2 regions of the Blautia sp. HCN-1074 genome follow, and region 1 is predicted to be linked to the other one. Evidence: predicted binding sites of a transcription regulator. Region 1 holds the regulator's gene; the other holds the start of a gene.
The links. The regulator NrdR, encoded in region 1, represses ribonucleotide reductase genes. The targets are predictions, from matches to a motif close to CACAANATNTTGTG.
Positions count from the first base shown of each region.

Region 1 (12,527 bases):
TCGGATTGCCATCTACGGTAGCCAGATGTGCGGCTTTGTCTATCACGATACCACCTGCCGAAAGCACATCTTCCGGATTACTCTGACCGGTACGTCGGAGAATTGCTTCTACTCTCGCCACAAGAATCTTCGGGCTGAATGGCTTGGAAATATATTCATCTACTCCCAGATCAAATCCGAGTAGTTCGTCTCTCTCATCGCTTCTCGCTGTCAGCATAATGATCGGCACCTTTGAATTTTTACGGATTTCACGGCAGACTTCCCATCCGTCCATCTTCGGCATCATGACATCAAGAATGATCAGCGCGATATCCTTTTCTTCATAAAAGATATCCATAGCCTCCTCACCGTTACCTGCTTCAAGCACCTGAAAATTCTTCTTTGTCAGGAAGTCCTTTACCAGTTTTCTCATACGACTTTCATCATCTACCACCAGGATTTTCAATGCATCCATCTTTATCTCCTCCGTTTTCTTTTTTATCTTTCAAAGCAGCTCGTATCCTACCCTGCTGCTTCTTCTTTCATCAGCTAAATCATTGTTCATTTTATATGAAATTGAAATATGAACAATCATCTGTAATTTTCTATAACGGTACTATAGCAAAGATTTATGTAGGTTTTGTGAACATACAAAAGAAACAAAAAGAAATTTTAGCAAAAATAGACTTGACAGCGTTTAAATTCTTTCATATAATTAAATTCATCTAGCATATAATATATGCCAACATTAAGAAACACGCTTTCGTCTTACCACCAGTGCAGTTTTATAAAAGGACAGCGTAGCAAGAGTCATATTCAGGGCTTGTACTGGTTTCGACGGGGGCTTTGAAGTTGGGGAAGCCATCCGCAGACTCCTGGACTGCGTACCAACCGGGAACCTAAATATAAACGCAGACGAACAGTACGCGTTAGCAGCCTAATTGCTGCTCGTCAGCCCTGATGCACTCACACTTCAGGAATCTGGCGTCGACTATGTGAGAAACCTTGCCGGGTAAGCTTTGCCCCGGTAGATGTATTATGAAGCTACTAAGGTTGTAAGCCTGTCGGTGGGCGTACATCCGAGGGAATGTTAAAACAGCGACTGTGATGGGAGATGCCTTAATGAATAGGCTTTCGGACGCGGGTTCAATTCCCGCCAGGTCCATAAAAACATCCACAGGGTAATTCCCTGTGGATGTTTTTTATTCACCAAACTGTTGTGCACATTCTTTCAACATTTCGCGAATTGGCAGATGGTACGGACATCTGGTTTCACATTTGCCGCATTCTATACAGGCGGAAGCCTTCACTGCAAGAGAACTGTAACGGTTTCTTGCCCAGTCTCCCAGTCCGTAACGGTTAAGATATCCTGCGAACAGGAACACACCCGAAATATCGATTCCCACACTACATGGAGCACAATAGTTACATCTGCGGCAGAAATTTGTGCCAAGCTGTTCTCTGACTTCTTCAATTTCTTTCAATTCCTTCTCATTTAACGGAGAAGAATCAAGACAGGCTTTGATGTTTTCTTCCATTTCCTTCTCTTCTGCCATTCCAGGAATTACGATTGTGACATTCTTATTGGCACAGATATAGCGAAGTGCCAGTGTTCCATTCTCAATAGCGCCTCCTGCCAGTGGTTTCATATCAATAAATCCGATATTTTTCTCTTTACATTTTGCAATCAGTTCCTCACCCTGACTCTCTACGATATTATATGGGAACATAATCGTCTCTACCCAGTCCAGTTCCAGCGCACGTGCAAATACTTCTGTTGAATGTGCAGTTAATCCAATATGTCCGATCTTGCCTGCCGCCTTTGCTTCCTGTAATGCCTCAAGAGCACCGCCTGCTGCCAGCACCTGATCCAACTGCTCCATACTTGGATTGTGTACCTGGTACAGATTAATATAATCTGTGCGAAGATTATGAAGACTCTTCTCAATATCTGCCGCCATAGATTCTTTTGTGCGCGCCATAGACTTTGTTGCAAGTACAAATTTATCTCTGATGCCTTCTAACGCATATCCAAGATACTCTTCACTTACTGTATAGCCTCTGGCTGTATCAATATAATTCACACCCTGATCTGCCAGTTTATGTAGCAGACTTTTTGTTCCTTCTGCATCAATTCTCTGAATCGGGATTCCACCAAGCCCCATTCTGGAAACTTTTAATCCTGTTTTTCCAAGTGTTACGTATTCCATCACTTCATTCCTCCTATACAAAAACTGCCACCGGTCTTCACCGATGGCAGTCTGATTACGTTCTTATAACCGCAAATCCTTAATGATAACCTGCAATTATACTCTGGAGAGATATTCTCCTGTTCTTGTATCGATTTTCAGTTTATCGCCCTGGTTAACGAACAGCGGAACCTGAACCTGTGCACCTGTTTCTACAGTAGCCGGTTTCGTAGCGCCCTGTGCTGTATTTCCTGCGAATCCTGGCTCTGTCTCAGTAACTTCAAGTTCTACGAACAGAGGTGGCTCGATAGCAAATACGTTTCCGTTATGGGAACAAATCTTAACCATTTCGTTCTCTTTAACGAATTTAAGAGAATCGCCAACCTGATCCTTTGTAAGACCAACCTGATCATATGTCTCTACGTTCATGAAATAGTACAGATCACCATCATCATACAGATACTGCATATCTACACGCTCGATACGTGCTGCCGGGAATTTCTCTGTAGGACGGAAAGATTTTTCAAGAACTGCTCCTGTGATGATATTTTTGTATTTTGTTCTTACGAAAGCAGCACCCTTTCCTGGTTTTACGTGCTGGAATTCAACAATCTGACATACGTTTCCGTCAATTTCAAGTGTGATACCGTTTTTGAAATCACCTGCTGAAATCATAGTTATATTTCCTCCTTAATAGTACAAGTTCAGCGATGCTGTTTCCCGCCGGTTTTCATTCTGAAATGGCATTTACAGCAACAGCCGGTTCAAAGTGTGTGTCTTTCTCATTCTTCATCTTCGTGACACACTCTTATTTAATTTTATAATATTCCGACGCTTTTTTCAACTATTTTTTACATATGTTTTTAATTTTTCTTCAAGCTGGGCGATCAGATCCTCAAAAGGCTTGTCTCCTGTGACCATCTCAACATCCGCAAACTTCGCATAAACCGGATCTCTTTGTTTCAGAAGTTTCTTGATCTTGTCTTCTTTATCTTCACCTTCGATCAAAGGATTATTGCTGGAATTCTCCAGTCTCTTCTTCAATGTAGCGTAAGATCCTTTCAGATATACCACAGTCCCAAGCTTCTTGATATATTTGGCATTCTGCTCCTGCATCGGCAGTCCGGCTCCCAGTGAAATAACTTTCTGTTCCGGATCATCGATTAAAGCCTTAATTACAGTAGTCTCAAGTGCTCTGTAAAATGGTTCTCCAAATCTTTCAAAAATCTCTTTCATTGTAAGGTTCATCTTTTTACTTACTACGCGGTCAACATCTATAAACGGCAGATTAAAATCCTTTGCCAGACGTTTTCCTACTTTTGTTTTTCCTGAACCCATAAATCCTATGATAACAATATGGTTCATGAATTCCCCTCCTCTTTACGGTAAAAATATAGCACAATTCTTTCAAGGTATCTCTTAAGTACGATCTGAATCTCTTCTTTCGGATTGAGTGGTTTCACCAGAATATTACGGATTCCTGCACGTTTCGCTCCAAATATATCAGTAAACAGCTGGTCTCCCACAAAAATCGTATTACTCCTGTCAGTTCCAAGGAGTTCCATTGCCCTGATATAATTCTTCGTTGAAGGCTTGTGTGCATCTTCTATGAAATATTCTCCTATCGCATCATTAAAAGAGGAAACTCTTTCATACTGATTATTCGACAGGAAACAACACTTAAAGCCAAGTTCCTTCAAATGTGCAAACAATGCGCATGCTCTCTCATCTGCCGGTGCGCCATGGGGTACTAAAGTATTATCTATATCAAATAAAAGCCCCCTGTATCCTTGCGCATACAGATTATCAAAGTCAATCACATAAGTAGAATCCACATATTCATCCGGAAAAAAACATTTAAACATTTACAGCTATTCCTTTATTTGTATTTTTTACGATCAACGCTCATTAAGTGGAACGTATACCGCCGGTTCCAGAACGTTCTTGTATGCAGGACGAATGATCTTGTCAGCATTGATAAGCTCTTCCATTCGGTGAGCACTCCATCCTACGATACGCGCAACTGCAAACATCGGCGTAAACAGCTCAAGCGGCAGATCCAGCATACTGTAGACAAAGCCACTGTAGAAATCCACATTGGCACTTACCCCTTTATAAATACGACGTTCCTCTGCAATTACTTCCGGTGCCAGACGTTCTACCATAGAATACAGACCATAATCCTTCATTCTGCCCTTCTCCCTTGCCAGTGTTTCCACATAAGTTTTAAACACTTCGGCTCGCGGATCAGATACAGAATAGATGGCATGTCCCATACCATAGATCAGTCCTTTCTGATCAAATGCTTCTTTATGAAGAAGTCTCTTTAAGTATGCACGGACTTCGTCTTCATCTTTCCAGTCCTTAACTTCTTTCTTCATATCATTGAACATTTTGACAACTTTAATGTTTGCGCCGCCATGTTTTGGTCCTTTTAAAGATCCAAGTGCTGCCGCAATCGCAGAATAAGTATCGGTTCCTGATGAAGAGACAACATGAGTTGTAAATGTAGAGTTATTACCTCCGCCATGCTCCATATGAAGAATAAGTGCAATATCCAGAATCTTCGCTTCCAGATGTGAGTATTTCTTATCTGGTCTTAACATTCTCAGAATGTTCTCTGCCGTTGAAAGTTCTTTCTTCGGATTATGGATATAAAGGCTCTTTCCCTTTATGTAATGGTTATAAGCCTGATAACCATAGACAGACAGCAGTGGAAATACACTGATAAGATTCAGACATTGTCTGAGTACATTTGGCAATGACGTGTCATCTGGATTTGTATCATAAGAATATAATGTGAGCACGCTTCTTGAAAGAGCATTCATAATATCCTTACTTGGTGCTTTCATTACAACATCGCGGACAAAATTTGTCGGGAGTGATCGCTGATCAGCCAGAAGCTCTGTAAAATCAGCAAGCTGCTTCTTGTCAGGAAGCTTCCCAAACAACAACAGATATGTAACTTCTTCAAACCCATATCTGTCGTCTTCAATAAAGCCCTTTGTCAGTTCTTTAATATCGTATCCCCTGTAGGAAAGACTGCCTACACATGGAACTTCTTTACCATCTACGATCTTTGTAGCTTTGACATTGGAAACCTGTGTCAGCCCCGCAAGAACGCCTTTTCCATTAATGTCACGCAGACCTCTCTTTACATCATATTTTCCATATAGAGAAAGATCCAGACTTGTATGCTCCTTGCAGATATCAGTCAGATTTTCAATTTCAGGTGTTACTTTCATTTTAAATCCCGCCATGTAATTAAATCCCCTTTCTTCACAATTTTGTCGATAATAAATCCCCCTCTTCATCCCTGATCTGTTATGAGATACTGATCTGTTATGAGATACTGATCGATAATGTTACTTTTCACTGCTAATATCCCGCAAGTTACCGGGTATAACAAGTATAGAATGAATCGTAACCGAAACCTTAAAACGTTACTGTTCACTCCATTCACAGTAACGTAGCCAAAATTCATTCCAGATTGCCTGCGGCAATGGAATTTTGGCTTGTATGTCTCGGGATTTTGGCATATTCATGCCAAAACACCTCGCGGAATAGTGGTGTGTGAACAGTAACCTTAAAACAATAACTGCTTCCAGCTATTTAATAAAAGTATAGCATTTTTTTTCCATCTGGTCTATATTTTATATAAACTGTTTTTTCTTTCACCAGATCGTGTGTCAATCGGATATTCGCAATCCGCTTTCGCTACTGGCTCATAAATGTTACAGAAATTATAGTGACCAATATCATATGGATGATTCTTAACATTTTCTCATATTTAACTTTTTTTATCAAGTCAAAATTTGTTCACAAAATTTTTATAAAAAAATTTCATTTGGCTCTTTCCATTTGTAACACTTTAGTGTATAATAACGTCGATTTAAAAATTATAACTTAAACGATCGACGAGGAGGAAATCATTATGTCTTATACTGAAGAGGTATACGAGAGAGTCGTAGCACAGAATCCAAATGAGCCTGAATTCCATCAGGCAGTAAAGGAAGTTTTAGACTCCCTTAAAGTCGTAATCGACAAAAATGAAGAAGAATACCGCAAACTTTCCATTCTGGAGCGTCTTGTTGAGCCAGAAAGAATCATTTCTTTCCGTGTTCCGTGGGTAGATGACAAAGGTGTTGTACAGGTAAACAAGGGTTATCGTGTACAGTTCAACAGCGCAATCGGACCATACAAGGGTGGTTTAAGATTCCATCCGTCAGTAAACCAGGGAATTCTTAAATTCTTAGGTTTTGAGCAGATCTTCAAGAACTCTCTTACAGGTCTTCCAATCGGCGGCGGTAAAGGTGGTTCCAACTTCGATCCTAAAGGAAAATCTGACAGAGAAGTTATGGCATTCTGCCAGAGCTTTATGACAGAGCTTTCCAAATATATCGGCGCTGACATGGACGTTCCTGCAGGTGATATCGGTGTAGGCGGACGTGAGATCGGTTATCTGTACGGACAGTACAAGAGAAACCGTGGATTATATGAAGGTGTTCTCACAGGTAAAGGTCTTTCCTATGGTGGATCTTTAATCCGTACACAGGCTACAGGATATGGTCTTGTATATATGCTTGACGAGATGGTTAAAGCTAAAAACGATACAATTTCCGGTAAAACTCTTATCGTAACAGGTTCCGGTAACGTTGCTATCTACGCTGTAGAAAAAGCTACTGAACTTGGCGGTAAAGTTGTTGCTATGTGCGACTCCAACGGATATATCTATGATCCGGAAGGAATCAAACTTGACATCGTTAAAGATATCAAAGAAGTAAAACGTGGACGTATCAAAGAATATGCTGATCGTGTTGAAGGCGCTACTTACACAGAAGGAAAAGGTATCTGGAATATCAAATGCGATATCTATCTTCCATGCGCAACACAGAACGAGCTTGATCTTGACGCCGTTAAAACTCTTATCGCAAACGGCTGCAAATATGTTGCAGAAGGTGCTAACATGCCTACTACCCGTGAAGCAACAGATTATCTTATGGCAAACGGCGTAACATTTATGCCTGGTAAAGCTGCTAATGCCGGTGGTGTTGCTACTTCCGCGCTGGAAATGTGCCAGAACTCTGCAAGACTTTCCTGGACAGCTGAAGAAGTTGATGCAAAACTTCATCAGATCATGGTTGACATCTTCAACAAAGTTGATGATGCTTCCAAACGTTATGGAATGGAAGGCAACTACGTTGTAGGTGCTAACATCGCAGGCTTTGAGAAAGTTGTAGATGCTATGAAAGCTCAGGGTATTGTTTAATTTTTAATTCGTTAACTACCCCATAAAAAATACACATAAAAAGTCGGTGGAATTAATTCTGCCGGCTTTTTATAATGTAAAAATATACTCCATTTTTCGTCTGTATTTTGGATATTTCCAAATAATTTGTCAATCGGATATTCGCAATCCGCTTACCTGTAATATAAAAACTGCTGTCTGATATATGCGGTCTTTCCCCCGCTATCTCAAAACAGCAGCTATCTTTTTTTTCACAGCATCTGATCAATATTAATGTGTTAATTCATAAACTTCTTCAGTTCATCCATAAATGTACTGACATCTTTAAATTCTCTGTACACTGATGCGAAACGTACATAAGCAACCGCATCCAGATCTTTGAGATGATTCATCACGATCTCTCCAATCTTTGTGCTGGAAATTTCTTTTTCTTCCGTATTAAAAATTTCCCCTTCGATGGCATCCATCATTTCTTCCACTTTATCTATAGATATCGGTCTTTTATAGCACGCTCTCAGAATGCCTGCCTGAATCTTGGCACGACTGTACTGCTCTCTGTTCTGATCTTTCTTGATCACCGTAAGCGGAATACTCTCCACTTTCTCATATGTAGTAAATCTTCTGCCACAGGCATCGCATAAACGGCGGCGGCGAATAGAGTTTGTATCCTCTACCGGTCTGGAATCAACTACTCTCGTGTTATCCTGATTACAAAATGGACACTTCATAGGACGTCCCCCCTTTTTAAGTCATATCACGTTTTCTGTGAGATTATGTTGTATAGCTGTAACTATTCAGCAGTCTACTATCCCATGAGATATTTTCACATAGAAACATGGTACTGAACAGTTATGTATGAGTTTATTATACTGTATTTCTATTTGAAGTGTCAATAAAAGGACTTGCATAAATTTTCGCAAAAATACATAAATTGTTATCAGATAACGTTACTGTTCATTTCAATCTCGGTAACGGATAACTCTTTGTATTCAGAAAGGATCTTCCAATTCTATGAGAATCTGCGAATTAAAGCAAAAAGAAGTAATCAATACCTGTACCTGTCGAAGTCTTGGATGTCCTGTTGATATAGAATTCGACTGCAAAACCAATCGTCTGACAGCTTTGATCGTGCCTGGTCCCGGAAAACTGTGTTGTCTTTTTGGACATGACAGCGAATATCTCATTCCCTGGGAATGTATCTGCCGAATTGGTGATGATATTATTCTTGTGGAGATTGAAGAAGAAAAATGTTTACATAAATAACCATATATCCACACCTGCTGCGGCGTCAGGCGGATATAGCGATATGCTTTAAGCCTTTACTTTGTCAAGGGGCAATATTTTTTATATTTTCCAGTTAAAAGTATAATTATTCCTCCATCTGAGAATCATTCTTACTGAAACATTATCAGGTAAATTTTACTGTTTTACGTTTAAGGATAATAAGGAGGATTCAAAAAAGATGGCACTGAACAAAGTAGAAATCTGTGGAGTCAATACGGCGAAACTTCCTGTTCTTAATGCAGAAGAAAAAGAAGAACTGTTCAGCCGTATCAAAAAAGGTGATGAACAGGCACGTGAATTATACATCAAAGGAAATCTGCGGCTGGTCCTCAGTGTGATACGAAGATTTCAAAACAGCAGCGAAAATGCAGATGATCTCTTTCAGATCGGCTGTATCGGCCTGATCAAAGCAATCGATAACTTTGACACAACTCTACAGGTAAAATTTTCAACATATGCCGTTCCCATGATCATTGGAGAAATCCGAAGATACCTAAGGGATAATAACAGCATTCGTGTAAGCCGCTCTCTTCGCGACATTGCATATAAAGCGATCTATACCCGCGAAACTTATATGAAACAGCATCTTAAAGAACCGACAGTCACCGAAATTGCACAGGAAATCGGTATCGAAAAAGAAATGATCGTATACGCTCTGGACGCGATTCAAAATCCGGTAAGCCTCTTTGAACCGGTTTATACCGAAGGAGGAGATACTCTTTATGTTATGGATCAAATCAGCGATACCAAAAATAAAGAAGATCGCTGGATTGAAGATCTGTCTCTCCGGGAAGCCATGAAGCGTCTAAGCAAACGTGAAAAACATATCATAGAACTGCGCTTTTACGAAGGAAAAACTCAGATGGAAGTGGCTCAGGAAATAGGCATCTCCCAGGCACAGGTCAGTCGCCTGGAGAAAAATGCCTTAAAATCCATGCGCAATTATCTGCGCACCTGAAAGTTACTGTTCACTCCGTTCTCAGTAGCACCCGAAAAGCTTTATCATATTTTCCTGTCATAGAAATACTACAAAAAAATTTCTATAATATAAAAAGCAGTCCAGTATTTATACTTACCAGACTGCTTACATAATTTTTTAAAATTTCAGAACTTCCTGCCAGTTTTCTATGTCATATATCTGCTTCACATCCAGTGCACCAGACATTGCAGGGAAAAACTTCTTCATATCTGTAAATACTACAGCATAGTCAAACTTTGACATTCCCAGTATTCTTCGAAGCTCACGTTTATAGAAATCAAGAAGCATCTCAGGCACTTCTGTTTCCTCTGCTTTCATGAACTTCTTATGGCATACATATTCCTCATCTGTAGCAGGATAAGAACGTTTCCAGTATAATACCCTCACTTCTTTTGACAGTTCATTCAATTTCTTTGCAGATTCCTCTTCCTTTGCGCCATTACCAATCAGAGTGACATCAAAATGTTCAAAATCTACTTTGTTCAGGAATTCATAAAATGCCGTTGTCTCAGGTGCATTACTAAAATCACCTGCATATACCAAAAGTTTTACTTTATCTGTTTTATTCAGGTATACCGGATTTACCGGTTCTTTCCCGTCAAACATCACATCAACGATTCGTCTGCAGACATTTCCGTCATCTCTTGGACATATCTGTACTCTGGCTTTCGCATATTTCTCCTGATAAGAACTTACTGCTGCCGGAATATCTTTGAGCAGCTCACCCAGTTTCTCCGGTGAAGATACCGCCGGTCCCGGAAGATTGTCAAATCCATAATATAATCCTCTGTAATCTTCAAAGTTTTCTGCATCAGGCACATAGAACAGAATCGGTTTTCCTGTCAGCATGAAATCGTAGAAAATACTGGAATAATCAGAAATAAGTACATCTGTTACAGACAAAATCTCATTGGTATCCATTGTAGCAGGGATAAATTTCGCCTGAGCATCTCCCAGTTCCACCTGATTCTCTTTCAGATAATGATATACGATCTGATGAAGTTTAACCAATACTTGATACTCTTTTGTATCTATGCTGTTTTCTATGATCTGAATCAGTTTATATACGTCCTGTAAATCTGTATCCGGCTGACTATACTGCTCACCTCTCCATGTCGGAGCATAAAGGATTATTTTTTTATCCGCTTCTGCATTTACGCCATAACTTTGAAGTTTCCGAATAATTTCTGCGCGATTATTCTCAAACAGTTTATCATTGCGCGGGAAGCCTTCTTCAAGGATTGTTCCCTCATACAAATTCTGCATTTTATAAGAATTCTTATATGCCGTCTCAGTCATGTAAGGGCCTGAAGAAACAATATAATCTGCACTGAGAAGATTTCTTGCTGTATTTCCCTGAGAAATATTAGCTCCCGGAATATCAAATCCCATGTTCTTTAACGGAGTACCATGCCAGGTATCGATCAGCACCTGTCCTTCTCTCTTAAGGAAATAACTTGGGAAACTTACATTATTTACCAGATATTTTACCGTTGCAAGATCTTTACAATATTCCTTTGACTTATATTTTACAAATCTTACATTTGGATATTTCTCGTATTTTTCAATCTGCTTCCTGTTGTCTTCAAAATCATCTAAAACCCAGATATGTGTATAATCCTGATACTCTTCTTTTTCCAGAAGGTACAGGAAAAGAGCATACGGATTACAGATCATTCCACGTCCGCCAAACGCTTCGTAAAGAATGGTTTTATCCCTTAGCTGATATTCCTTTACAAATTCAGCATAACTGGTTCTCAACGGATATTTTTCCCTGCATTCAAGAATCTTCTTTTCATTCTTCTGATAAAATGTCTCAATTCCCATCACACGGTTGAAAAGACGGTTCCATTCTTTGACAGCTTTTTCAATTGCAAAATCTTCTGACTTCCAGATTGCATTTCTGGACATTTCCCTGCGAAGCTCTTCGTCATGGGCAAGTTTTAACATTGCATCTGTAAATTTCTTTGTATCAAAAGCTTCCGGCAGGTATCCTGTCTTTCCATCATCTATGATCAGATCCATCGCACCTGTATGGAATGCGATAACCGGAAGACCAAACTCAAAAGCTTCCATGATAACCATCGGCCACCCTTCCCATCTTGACGGAAGAAGGAAAATAGATGAATTCAGATAATATTTCTCCGGTTCATTGGTATAGCCAACAAAGTTAACTCTGTCTTCAATACCACGTCTTTTGGCATCTGCCACGATCTGGTTCCAAAGATCACCGGCTCCGATAATATCTAACTGCCATTCGTCATCCTGTTTGCAGAATTCCTCAAAGGATTCCATCATCAAGTCAAGACCCTTGGCATATACGAAACGGGTAGCCATAAGAAAACGCTTGGATTTTGGATCACATTTGCGTTCGCTTACGAAACTTCTCGGATTGATTTTAACCTCTGTATCAATATCCAGGAATTTCTTATAATCGCGTTTATCATAATCACTGAGGACGATATATCTGTCCAATTTGGGCAGATATTCCTGAAGCAGACATTCCTGTTTCCAGAATACAACATTAGGCACATCCAGATATCCGGCATAGCAGTTATGCTGCCAGCCAATCGTCTTTGCATTCAGTTCCGGTGCCAGCATACCAAGGCGAAGACTCAGACCGGCAGTTGTAATAATGATATCATAGTTCTGCTCATTTAAATACTTCACCCATTTTTCCCTGGTCTTCTTAGGGAAAATCGCATCTGCCAGGATATCGTTAAATCTTTCTTTATTAAAAATTCCATATTTCGCATTCAGTTTCTGAACAAGATAACGCCAGCAGAAAGCCGGTGTATGATGGCGATTGACAAATTCACTGTTGTCAATAAAGTCCACTTTGATATCT
Region 1 covers NZ_JBBKBP010000002.1:11,909-24,435, reverse strand. The annotation lists gene WKT11_RS02330 (response regulator transcription factor) at 1-454, opposite strand, end outside; RNA gene ssrA (transfer-messenger RNA) at 799-1,147, shown strand; gene WKT11_RS02320 (aldo/keto reductase) at 1,182-2,189, opposite strand; gene efp (elongation factor P) at 2,286-2,843, opposite strand; gene WKT11_RS02310 (shikimate kinase) at 3,009-3,533, opposite strand; gene WKT11_RS02305 (YqeG family HAD IIIA-type phosphatase) at 3,530-4,033, opposite strand; gene WKT11_RS02300 (citrate/2-methylcitrate synthase) at 4,067-5,428, opposite strand; gene gdhA (NADP-specific glutamate dehydrogenase) at 6,103-7,437, shown strand; gene nrdR (transcriptional regulator NrdR) at 7,695-8,144, opposite strand; gene WKT11_RS02285 (PRC-barrel domain-containing protein) at 8,428-8,679, shown strand; gene sigG (RNA polymerase sporulation sigma factor SigG) at 8,879-9,658, shown strand; gene WKT11_RS02275 (CDP-glycerol glycerophosphotransferase family protein) at 9,797-12,527, opposite strand, start outside.

Region 2 (12,527 bases), on a different contig from region 1:
CCCCGGACTTTATGGAAATCCTTGAGAAGGGTTTCGTAGAATTCTTAAGCAGCCTGGCTCCGGATGATATTAAGAAAGAATATCTGCTTCCAATTCTGGTAGATCAGCTGATCAAGAACGGCAGCGCCAGCGTGGATGTCCTGGAGACAAAGGATACCTGGTTTGGCGTAACTTATCAGGAAGATAAAGAAGCAGTGATGGAAGCATTTAAAAATCTCACAGATGCAGGTGTATATCCGCAGGGACTTTATAAATAAAAGAGTAACTGCAATGGCAGAGGGCTGAATAGTTGTAAAAAAGATAAATGTATACAACTGTGTAAGTGAAAGGAGAGTTATATTATGGGAAAATATTTTGGAACAGATGGATTTCGAGGAGAAGCTAATGTCAAACTGACAGTAGACCATGCGTTTAAAGTAGGACGTTATGTAGGCTGGTATTACGGAAGAGACCATAAGGCCAAGATCGTAATCGGTAAAGATACAAGAAGAAGCAGCTATATGTTCGAGTATGCACTTGTTGCAGGTCTGACTGCATCCGGTGCAGATGCATATCTTCTTCATGTAACGACTACTCCGAGTGTTTCCTATGCAGTACGTACAGAGGATTTTGACTGTGGAATCATGATCTCTGCAAGCCACAATCCATTTTATGATAATGGAATCAAGCTCCTTAACGGCAATGGACAGAAGATTGAAGCAGAGGTAGAGGCAAGAATCGAGGCATATCTTGATGGTCTGATCGAGGATCTCCCTCTGGCAACGAAAGAGGATATCGGACGTACCGTAGACTTTGCTTCCGGAAGAAACCGTTATATCGGACATCTGATTTCTATCCCAAGCCGTGATTTTAAGGGAATCAAGGTAGGTCTTGACTGTGCAAACGGAAGTTCTTCCGCTATCGCAAAGAGTGTATTTGATGCACTTCAGGCAAAGACTTATGTGATCAATAATCAGCCGGATGGTACAAATATCAATACGAACTGCGGTTCTACTCATATTGAAGTACTTCAGAAATATGTGGTGGATAATGGCCTGGATATCGGTTTTGCCTATGATGGTGATGCTGACCGCTGTATCGCAGTCGATCACAAAGGAAATGTGATTGATGGTGATAAGATCATGTATGTATGTGGAAAATATCTCAAAGAGCAGGGAAGACTAAATGGCAACACGGTAGTAACAACTGTTATGTCAAACCTTGGTCTGTATAAATCTCTGGAAAGAGAAGGCATGAAGTATGAGCAGACTGCCGTAGGTGATAAATATGTTGCCGAGAATATGATGGAGAATGATTACAGTCTTGGCGGTGAGCAGTCCGGACATATCATTTTCAGCCGTTATGCCGCAACGGGTGATGGAATCCTTACTTCTCTGATGGTGATGGAGGCATGTGTAGAGAAGAAAGCAACTCTGTGTGATCTCGCAAAAGAGATGAAAGTTTATCCACAGCTTCTGAGAAATGTGCGCGTAGCAGATAAAAAGACGGCAAGAGAGAATCAAAATGTGGTTAAAGTTGTAAATGAAGTTGCCAAGAGTCTTGGCAGCGATGGACGTATCCTTGTACGTGAGAGTGGTACAGAGCCACTGATCCGTGTTATGGTGGAAGCCGGAACTGATGAGATCTGCCGCGAGAATGTTGAGCGAGTAGTGAAAGTAATGGAAGCAGAAGGTCTGATCGTTGACTGATCTGCAGGCAAAGGAATTGCATGAATAACATAAAAACAGGATTGTTTCTGGCTGCAGCCTGTCTGAGTCTTACACTCTTGACAGGCTGCAGTGCAGAAAGTACGAAGAATTATAAGCAGGCAGCCCAGGATCTGGAAGATGGAAATTATGAGGTTGCACTGGAAGAATATGAGGCTGCGATATCTGCAGGTGTGAAGCCTGCCCAGTCATACAGGGGAGCAGGAGTGGCTCAGCTGAAACTGGGAAATTATGATGAGGCGGTAACATATTTTAGCAATGCCCTTGACTGTGACAAAGTTGGCAAGGCATTAAGGAAAGATATCCTTTCTTACAGGGCGGCGGCTTATCTGAAACTGAAAGAATATGAAGAGGCAATGGCAGACTGTCAGGCGCTGGCGGAATCTTACAATATGGATGCTGATCTGTATTTTCTGACAGGTGAGACTGCATTGGCTATGGATTCTTATGAAGAAGCTTCCTCTAATTTCGAGCAGGCATATGGCGAGGATGCGACCTATGACAGAGCACTCCAGATTTATGGAGCATATCTGGACAAGGATATGGAAGCAGACGGAACCCGTTATCTGGAAGCGGCATTATCCGGAAATGCGAAGAATGCGCAGGATCACTGTGACAGAGGCCGTGTTTATTATTACATGGATGATTATGAAAACGCGACAGCTGAGCTGAAACAGGCCATAGACGGTGATAATACAGAAGCTCTGGCACTTCTTGGAATGGTATACATGGATCAGGGAGACAGCGCGAATGCGAGGACAATGTTCCAGCAGTATGTATCACAGGCTGAGAATGGGGCAAAAGGATTCAACGGGCTTGCATTATGCGATATAGAGGACGGAGATTACGACAGTGCTCTTTCTAATATATCAAGTGGAATCCATGTGGCAGATGCAGAAGATATGCAGAGTCTGCTGTTTAATGAGATTGCTGTATATGAGAAGAAGCTGGACTTCCAGACTGCGCTGCAGAAAGCGAACGAATATCTGGGACTGTATCCGGATGATAAGACAGTGAAAAAAGAGCTGGCTTTTCTGAAGACCCGTGTAAGTGGGGAAGATAGCAGTGCTGATTCACAATTGTCTGATTAAGGAGATGTTATGGAAGAATTTGGAAAGCTGGAGGAACGGGTAGTTCTTGTAGGGGTTCAGACAGGTGATAACGACAACGTAGAGGAATCACTGGATGAGCTGGAAGAGCTTGCCTCAACTGCAGGAGCTGTCACAGTAGGTAAGATCATACAAAATCGCGAAGCAGTGCATCCGGGAACCTATATCGGTAAAGGTAAGATCGAGGAAGTGCGTGCGTTGGTGTATGCCATGGATGCGACTGGTATTATCTGTGATGATGAACTTTCTCCTGCACAGTTAAATAACCTGGAGCGTGAGCTCGACTGCAAGGTAATGGACAGAACATTGCTGATTCTGGATATCTTTGCGGCACGCGCTATCACCAGTGAAGGTAAGATTCAGGTAGAGCTTGCACAGCTCCGCTACAGAGCGGCACGTTTGGTTGGTTTGAGAGAATCTCTTTCCCGTCTGGGCGGAGGAATCGGAACGAGAGGTCCTGGTGAGAAGAAACTGGAGACAGACCGACGCCTGATCCGTACCAGAATTTCTGCACTGAAACAGGAACTGTCTCAGGTAGAGAAGCACAGAGAGCTGATTCGTTCCAGTCGTGCGAGAGGCAATATGAAGACTGCTGCAATCGTGGGATATACGAATGCAGGAAAGTCTACACTGTTAAATAAACTGACAGGTTCTGATGTCCTGTCCGAAGATAAATTGTTTGCAACACTGGACCCGACGACCAGACTGCTCAATCTGAAAGATGGGCAGCAGATTCTGCTGACGGATACGGTAGGATTTATTCATAAACTGCCGCATCATCTGGTAGAGGCATTCAAGAGTACACTGGAAGAGGCGAAATATGCGGATTACATTATCCACGTTGTGGATTCCTCGAATCCGCAGGCTGAGATGCAGATGCATGTTGTATATGAGACACTACGCGAGCTTGGCGTGATGGGAAAGAAGATCATCACACTTTTTAACAAGCAGGATGCGCCTGGCGCTTCTGTGCTGAGAGATTTTAAGTCTGATTATACGCTGAAGATTTCTGCAAAGACAGGAGAGGGACTGGATGATCTCAATGACCTGCTGGAGAAGCTTCTGGCAGAAGAACAGATTTATGTAGAGCGCCTTTTCCCATACAGCGAAGCAGGAAAGATTCAGCTTATACGTGAGTATGGCCAGCTGATCTCGGAAGAATACACAGATGAGGGAATCGCTGTGAAGGCCAGAGTGCCGAAGGAAATTTATCCTAAAGTTGTGTAAATATATTCTGGAATGAGCTTTTCGGGATGAAACTTTTGAATTTGGCATAAAAGCAATAAACCGACGTATGCGCTTCAATAGAATAAAAAATTTAAAAACCTGAAAAACACCATATATTGTACTTTTTCGAGAGATAGGGAACATTATGTGGTGTTTTTGCGTGTTGACGAAAGATAGATACTCTGATACAATAAACCTACAGCGTTTGCCGGGAACGGAGTGAACGGTAAACGGCAAGTGTCCGTAACAGGACATATGAACAAGAGAAAATGGGGGCAATAGTTATGTTTCAGGTAGTAAAACGTGACGGCGAGATGGACGAATTTAAAATTGGCAAGATTACAGCCGCAATCCATAAAGCCTTTGATGCGAAAGAGAAAAATTATAGCGAAGAGATGATCGATCTCTTAGGGCTGCGTGTTACTTCTGATTTTCAGGACAAAATCACAGATAATAAGATTACAGTAGAGGAGATTCAGGACAGCGTAGAGAACGTACTGATCCAGGCAGGTTATTCAGATGTGGCCAAGGCATATATTCTTTATCGTAAGCAGAGAGAGAAAGTCCGCAATATGAAGTCAACGATTCTTGACTACAAAGAAATCGTAAACAGCTATGTTAAAGTTGAGGACTGGCGTGTAAAAGAGAACTCTACCGTTACTTATTCTGTCGGTGGTCTGATCTTAAGCAACTCCGGTGCAGTTACTGCTAACTACTGGCTGTCTGAGATTTATGACAATGAGATTGCAGAGGCGCACAGAAATGCAGATATTCATATCCACGATTTGTCCATGCTGACCGGATATTGTGCAGGATGGTCACTGAAGCAGCTGATTCAGGAGGGACTTGGCGGAATCGAAGGTAAGATCACATCTTCACCGGCGAAGCATTTAAGCGTTCTTTGTAACCAGATGGTCAACTTCCTTGGAATCATGCAGAATGAGTGGGCCGGTGCACAGGCATTCTCTTCTTTTGATACGTATCTTGCACCGTTTGTTAAAGCAGACAATTTAAGCTATCCGGAAGTGAAGAAGTGCATTGAATCCTTTATTTATGGAGTAAATACTCCAAGCAGATGGGGAACACAGGCACCGTTCTCCAATATCACACTGGACTGGACCGTACCGGATGACCTTGCAGAGCTTCCTGCTATCGTGGGCGGTAAGAATATGGACTTCAAGTACAAAGACTGTAAGAAAGAGATGGACATGATCAATAAGGCATTTATCGAGACAATGATCGAGGGTGATGCCAACGGACGCGGATTCCAGTATCCGATTCCGACTTATTCCATTACGAAAGAGTTTGACTGGTCTGATACAGAGAATAACCGTCTGCTCTTTGAGATGACATCCAAATATGGAACACCATATTTCTCAAACTATATCAACAGTGATATGAAACCAAGCGATATCCGAAGCATGTGCTGCCGTCTGCGTCTGGACTTAAGAGAACTGCGTAAGAAGAGCGGTGGATTCTTTGGATCAGGAGAGAGTACCGGATCTGTCGGCGTTGTAACAATCAATATGCCGCGTATCGCATACCTTTCCAGGACACCTGAGGAATTTTATAACCGTCTGGATCGTCTGATGGATATTTCCGCACGTTCTCTTCATATCAAGAGAGAAGTCATTGGTAAACTGCTGGATGAGGGATTATATCCATACACAAAGAGATACCTGGGAAGCTTTTCCAATCATTTCTCAACGATTGGTCTGGTAGGAATGAATGAAGTTGGATTGAATGCACGTTGGTTAGGCGGAGATATGTCCGACGAGAACACCCGGAAATTTACAAAAGAAGTTCTGCTTCATATGAGAGAACGTCTCTCCGATTATCAGGAGAAATACGAGGGCGAGCTTTTCAACCTGGAGGCAACACCTGCGGAATCTACCGCATATCGTCTGGCAAAACACGACAGAAAGCGCTGGCCGGACATCAAGACTGCCGGAAAGAAAGGAGATACTCCTTACTATACAAACAGTTCTCATCTTCCGGTTGAGTATACGACAGATATCTTTGATGCACTGGATATTCAGGATGAACTGCAGACATTGTATACATCAGGAACTGTATTCCATGCATTTATCGGTGAGAAGCTTCCTGACTGGAAGGCAGCAGCCGCACTGGTGCGTAAGATTGCAGAGAATTATAAACTGCCGTATTACACCATTTCCCCGACATATTCGGTATGTAAGGAACATGGATATATCAGTGGTGAGCATTTCACCTGTCCGACATGTGGCAAGAAGGCAGAAGTTTACAGCCGTATCACCGGATATTACAGACCGGTACAGAACTGGAATGACGGTAAGGCTCAGGAATATAAGAACCGTACACTCTATGATGTGATGCATTCCGATATCAAGAAAATGCAGCCGGTACACACAAGCATGGTTACCATGACAAAAGATGATGTGAAGATTGAGCCGGTGACATCACATAAATATTTGTTTACAACAAGCACCTGCCCGAACTGTAAGATGGCAAAGAAGATGCTCGAGGGCGAAGAACTGGAGATCATCGACGCGGAGAAGAATCCGGAGATGGCAAAGGAATTCGGAATCATGCAGGCACCGACGCTGGTTATCACGGATGGTGAGCATATGACGAAGTATGTAAATGCGTCTAATATTCAGAGATATGTGGATGAAGAGATGTAAACACCAGAGTGTGTTTGAAAAAATCATTCCGGCAATCTGCACGCCCCGCCTTGAAATAAGAAAATTTATTGATGCCTTATGCAGGGGAAGTAGAGTAAGAATGAGAGGAAGAAATCAATATGATAAAACAGAACATTGTATTTGTAGAAAATAAAGCAGGAAGTCTTAAGAGAGTGACGGGCCTGCTTGCCAATAATAACATTAACATTTATGGTTTTGCATGCTTCGATGCACCGGAATTTGCAATCTTCCGTATGATCTGTGACGATCCGGATAAGGCAGAGATTATTTTAAATCAGAGCGGATATATGAACCGTATCACACAGGCAATCGTAGTAGATATGAAGGATCAGGTAGGCGGTCTGGATGAACTTCTGAAAATTATGGCAGACAGCAATGTAAGTCTTGACTACATCTACACTTCTTTCCACAGAAAAGACCTCAGACCAGTAGTGATCCTTCATTCCGAGGATATCACAGTGACAGAGAGCGTACTTAAGAATAATGGATTTAAGGTATTTTCAGCAGCAGACGAACTGGAGAAGTAAGAGACAGCAGATATTATGGCAAGTCAATAAAATACTGCATTATTTATGGATTTACTATAATTACAGAGAAGGATGAGAATCACAGGGCTTGTTGTTGAGTCCTGTGATTTTTTGACTGTAAAGAATAATAACAATGTCATGGGATTTTGGCATATTATTATGACAAAAAGTATCATAAAATAGCAGCATGTGAACAGCAGCCTATATTCCGCTATATTCATATAGGAAATAAAAATATATCTTGACTAAATAACTAGGAATACTATATAATTGGAAGAAGATAATAATAGATAAAAGTTTCTATAAATATAATGCCGGGTTAGAGTAAGATTTCAGATACCCGGGAAATATAAAATCAGGAGGGTTTTGGAATATGCAGATATCTACTAAAGGAAGATATGCGTTAAGACTGATGCTGGACCTTGCTGTGCATAACACAGGTGAGCTGGTCAAGATTAAAGACATTGCTGCAAGACAGGGTATTTCCGAGAAATATCTGGAGCAGATTATTTCATCATTAAAGAAAGCAGGATACGTTAAGAGTTTAAGAGGAGCCCAGGGCGGTTATATGCTCGCCAGAGAGCCTAAGACTTACACTGTAGGCACTATCCTGCGCCTGACAGAGGGCAGCATGAAACCGGTAGCCTGTCTGGAAGATGAACCAAACCAATGCAGCAAAGCCGGAGAGTGTGTAACACTCCGCTTATGGAAGATGCTGGATGAGGCAATGGAGAGTGTACTGGATAAAGTAACACTCCAGGATCTCAAAGACTGGTATGAACAGATGGGAAATGACTACGTGATCTGATTTCTGCTTCTTGCAGCATCTGCATTGGTTATCACGACGGTAGTGGTAAGAAAGAGAAAAAATAAATAACGGATCTGAGTTATTACACCGATAGATGTATAAAGCAGATTATCAACAGCCCTGCGATTTGAAAGTGCAATCGCGGGGCTGTTTTGACATCAAACATGTTCTGGAGTGTGTTTGAAAAATCATTCCTGCAATCTGTGCGCCCCACTTTGCGGTATATTTTGCCTTCTTTCGGTTGGCGTAGCCCGCTACGCCGCCCTCAATCAGACAAAATCTCCCACAAATTGTGACGCACATCTTGTAGAAAGCCTTTTTCAAACACACTCTAAGGATATGCACCGGGAAATTTTTGAATTTACCCCTTGACAATAGCGGCTTTATGGCATATTATGTATATAACATATAATTCATATATATTTACTATGAAATATAAAACAGGGAGGACGAACTCATGGGTAAAATTTATAAGAACGCAGCAGAACTGGTTGGAAATACACCTCTCCTTGAGGTTGGAAATATTGAGAAAGATCTTGGTCTGGAAGCTAAGGTTCTTGTTAAACTTGAGTACTTTAACCCGGCAGGAAGTGCTAAGGACCGTATCGCACTGAGCATGATCGAAGATGCAGAAGAGAAAGGTATTCTGAAACCTGGCGCAGTAATCATTGAGCCTACATCAGGAAACACAGGAATTGGTCTTGCCTCTCTTGCAGCAATCAAAGGATACAGAGTAATCCTTACCATGCCGGAGACAATGAGTGTTGAGAGAAGAAACATTCTGAAAGCATACGGTGCAGAGATTGTTTTAACAGACGGAACAAAAGGTATGAACGGTGCAATCGCGAAAGCAAATGAACTGGCAGCTGAATATGAGAACAGTTTCATACCGGGACAGTTCGAGAACCCGGCAAACCCGGCAATCCACAGAAAAACTACAGGACCGGAGATCTGGAGAGATACAGATGGACAGGTTGATATCTTTGTAGCAGGTGTTGGTACAGGCGGAACTATCACTGGTGTTGGTGAATATCTCAAATCCCAGAACCCAGATGTAAAAGTAGTAGCAGTAGAGCCTGCAACTTCTCCGGTACTTTCCCAGGGAAAGAGCGGCCCGCATAAGATTCAGGGTATCGGTGCAGGATTTGTTCCGAAAGCATTAAACACAGATGTATATAATGAAATTATTCCGGTAGAGAACGAAGATGCGTTTGCAACAGGCAAACTGATCGCTAAACATGAAGGAATCCTGGTTGGTATTTCCTCTGGTGCAGCTCTCTATGCAGCAATCGAACTGGCTAAGAGACCGGAGAACAAAGGAAAGACAATCGTAGCACTTCTTCCGGATTCCGGTGACCGTTACTATTCTACTCCATTATTTGTGTAAAATGTAAAAAGCCCTTTTTAGGGCTTTTTTTATTTTACATAAATGTGTTAGAATAAATATCAGGGGCAAAATACCTTTTGCCCCTGACATCTATAAATAAAATTATTATAAACAATAATATTCCGGGTAATCGGATCATAGAACAGGATGGAATAAAAATGAAAAAAGCAATTATCGCAATGAGCGGCGGAGTGGATAGCTCTGTGGCAGCTCTGCTGACAAAGGAATCGGGCGACGAGTGTATCGGTGCTACTATGAAATTGTATCACAATGAAGACATAGGAGTTAAGAGAGAAAATACCTGCTGTTCTCTGGATGACGTGGAGGATGCGAGAAGTGTCTGCTACAGAATGGGAATTAAATATTATGTCTTTAACTTTTCAGAGAGATTTAAAGAAGATGTCATGGATCGTTTTGTGGATGCGTACGAACATGGCTGCACGCCGAATCCATGTATCGACTGCAACCGCTATCTGAAATTTGACAAGATGTTACAGAGAATGCGTGAACTGGAGTACGATTATATCGTAACAGGTCATTATGCCCGCATAGAGTATGATGAGGAGAAAGGCCGTTATTTATTAAAGAAAGCGGTAGATGATACGAAAGACCAGAGTTACGTGCTGTACATGCTGACACAGGAGCAGCTGGCGCACATTTCCCTGCCGCTTGGCGGACTGCGCAAGACAGAAGTTCGTGAAATCGCAGAGAAGAATGGCTTTGTCAATGCCAGAAAGCATGACAGCCAGGATATCTGTTTCGTACCGGACGGTGATTATGCGAAGTTTATCGAACAGTACACCGGACGTAAATCAAAGCCGGGAGAATTCGTGGATACAGAGGGAAATGTTCTCGGTAAGCACAAAGGAATCATTCATTATACACTTGGACAGAGAAGAGGACTTGGTATTCCGGCTGCTTCCAGACTGTATGTATGTGAGATTTCACCTAAGCTGAATCAGGTAGTTCTTGGAAGTAACGAGGATCTTTTTCATTCGGAACTGACAGCTGCAAAGGTAAATCTGATTTCCTGCGAATCCCTGAAAGAGCCGATGAGGCTGAAAGCGAAGATCCGCTACCGTCATCCGGAGCAGGATGCAGTGGCATGGCAGACAGAGGATGGAGTTCTTCATGTGCGTTTCGACAAACCACAGAGAGCTATCACAAAAGGACAGGCAGTTGTTCTTTATGACGGAGATATCGTTGTCGGCGGCGGCGTGATCGAGAGCTGCATTAAATAAACAGGAAGTTGAAAATCAGGAGTGCAAGTGTACCGGCAAGATTGTTTCAAAAATCAACTTGTCGGTACACTTTTTTGTCTTATATTTGCGAATTGCTTTGCTTTGAAATGTTTTTGTAATCTGAATGATAGACATATAGTTATTAACTATTAAAAGCTATAAAATTCTAAGATAAGGTTATCAGGAAAAAACTTTCGTTTTCCTATTGACATACTAGGAATAGGGTGATAATATACAACTATGCTAAATCATATCAAACAGATATGAAATATGTAGAAAGAGAAGAGGCTTAGAAAATGAGAGTATTAAAAAGCCAGAATCGAATTTGTATAGAAGAGAAACGAATGTGTCTGTGTTGTTGATCTAAGAGAAGACAGAACATATTAAAATAGAAATCCTGAGAATTTTCCGGATATAAGAAGTTGAAGTTCCGGGATACATATCATAGAGTTATATGATCAGAGTGAATCTGATAATAAAGACCATAACGAATTATAATTATAGAGAAAGATGAGGACAAACACATGAGCAAGAAAATCGCAAGAAAAGACAGACATTTCAAATTTGAAACATTACAGCTTCACGTAGGGCAGGAAACCCCGGATCCGGTTACAGATGCAAGAGCAGTACCGATCTATCAGACATCCTCTTATGTATTCAGAAACTGTGATCACGCAGCAGCTCGTTTCGGACTTGCAGATGCAGGTAACATCTACGGACGTCTTACAAACCCGACAGAAGATGTATTTGAGAAGAGAATCGCAGCACTTGAAGGTGGTTCCGCAGCACTTGCTGTAGCATCCGGTGCAGCAGCTATCACATATACAATCGAGAACCTTGCACAGCAGGGTGACCACATCGTAGCAGCTAAGAATATCTACGGTGGAACAACAAACCTTCTGGAACATACACTTCCGGCTTACGGAATCAAGACAACATTTGTTGATGTATTCAACCTTGAAGAAGTAGAGAATGCAATCCAGGATAACACAAAGGCTGTTTATATCGAGACTCTTGGAAACCCGAACTCTGATGTAGTTGATATTGAAGTTATCGCAAAGATTGCTCATGCACATAAGATTCCGCTTGTTGTAGATAACACATTTGCAACACCTTACCTTGTAAGACCAATCGAATATGGTGCAGATATCGTTGTTCATTCCGCAACTAAATTCATCGGTGGACATGGAACAACAATCGGTGGTGTCATCGTAGAAGGTGGTAAATTTGACTGGGAAGCATCAGGTAAATTCGCATCTCTTACAGAGCCAAACCCAAGCTACCATGGTGTAAGCTTTACAAAAGCATGCGGACCTGCAGCATTTGTTACAAAGATCCGTGCAATCCTTCTTCGTGACACAGGTGCTACAATCTCTCCGGTAAGCTCTTTCATCTTCCTTCAGGGACTTGAGACACTGTCTCTTCGTGTAGAGCGTCATGTAGAGAACGCACTGAAAGTTGTTCAGTATCTGAACAATCACCCACAGGTAGAGAAAGTTCATCATCCATCTGTATCCACAGATCCAAGCCAGCAGGAACTTTACAAGAAATACTTCCCGAACGGCGGCGGTTCTATCTTTACATTTGAGATTAAAGGTGATGCACAGAAAGCAAAAGACTTCATTGATAACCTTGAACTGTTCTCACTGCTTGCCAATGTAGCTGATGTTAAATCTCTTGTTATCCATCCGGCTACAACAACACACAGCCAGTGCACAGAAGAAGAGCTTCTTGATCAGGGTATCAAACCAAACACAATCCGTCTTTCTATCGGTACAGAGAACGTTGACGATATTATTCAGGACCTTGACGAAGCATTCAAAGCTGTTGCTGAATAA
Region 2 covers NZ_JBBKBP010000003.1:174,499-187,025, reverse strand. The annotation lists gene WKT11_RS04720 (nucleotidyltransferase family protein) at 1-257, shown strand, start outside; gene glmM (phosphoglucosamine mutase) at 342-1,688, shown strand; gene WKT11_RS04710 (tetratricopeptide repeat protein) at 1,709-2,797, shown strand; gene hflX (GTPase HflX) at 2,807-4,042, shown strand; gene WKT11_RS04700 (ribonucleoside triphosphate reductase) at 4,327-6,705, shown strand; gene WKT11_RS04695 (amino acid-binding protein) at 6,825-7,253, shown strand; gene WKT11_RS04690 (RrF2 family transcriptional regulator) at 7,627-8,061, shown strand; gene WKT11_RS04685 (DUF6783 domain-containing protein) at 8,173-8,331, opposite strand; gene WKT11_RS04680 (DUF6783 domain-containing protein) at 8,263-8,433, shown strand; gene cysK (cysteine synthase A) at 8,519-9,448, shown strand; gene mnmA (tRNA 2-thiouridine(34) synthase MnmA) at 9,607-10,689, shown strand; gene WKT11_RS04665 (O-acetylhomoserine aminocarboxypropyltransferase/cysteine synthase family protein) at 11,214-12,527, shown strand.
Region 2: WKT11_RS04700 (ribonucleoside triphosphate reductase) is a predicted target of NrdR. The motif match lies at 4,150-4,163, and genes of this name have one in related genera.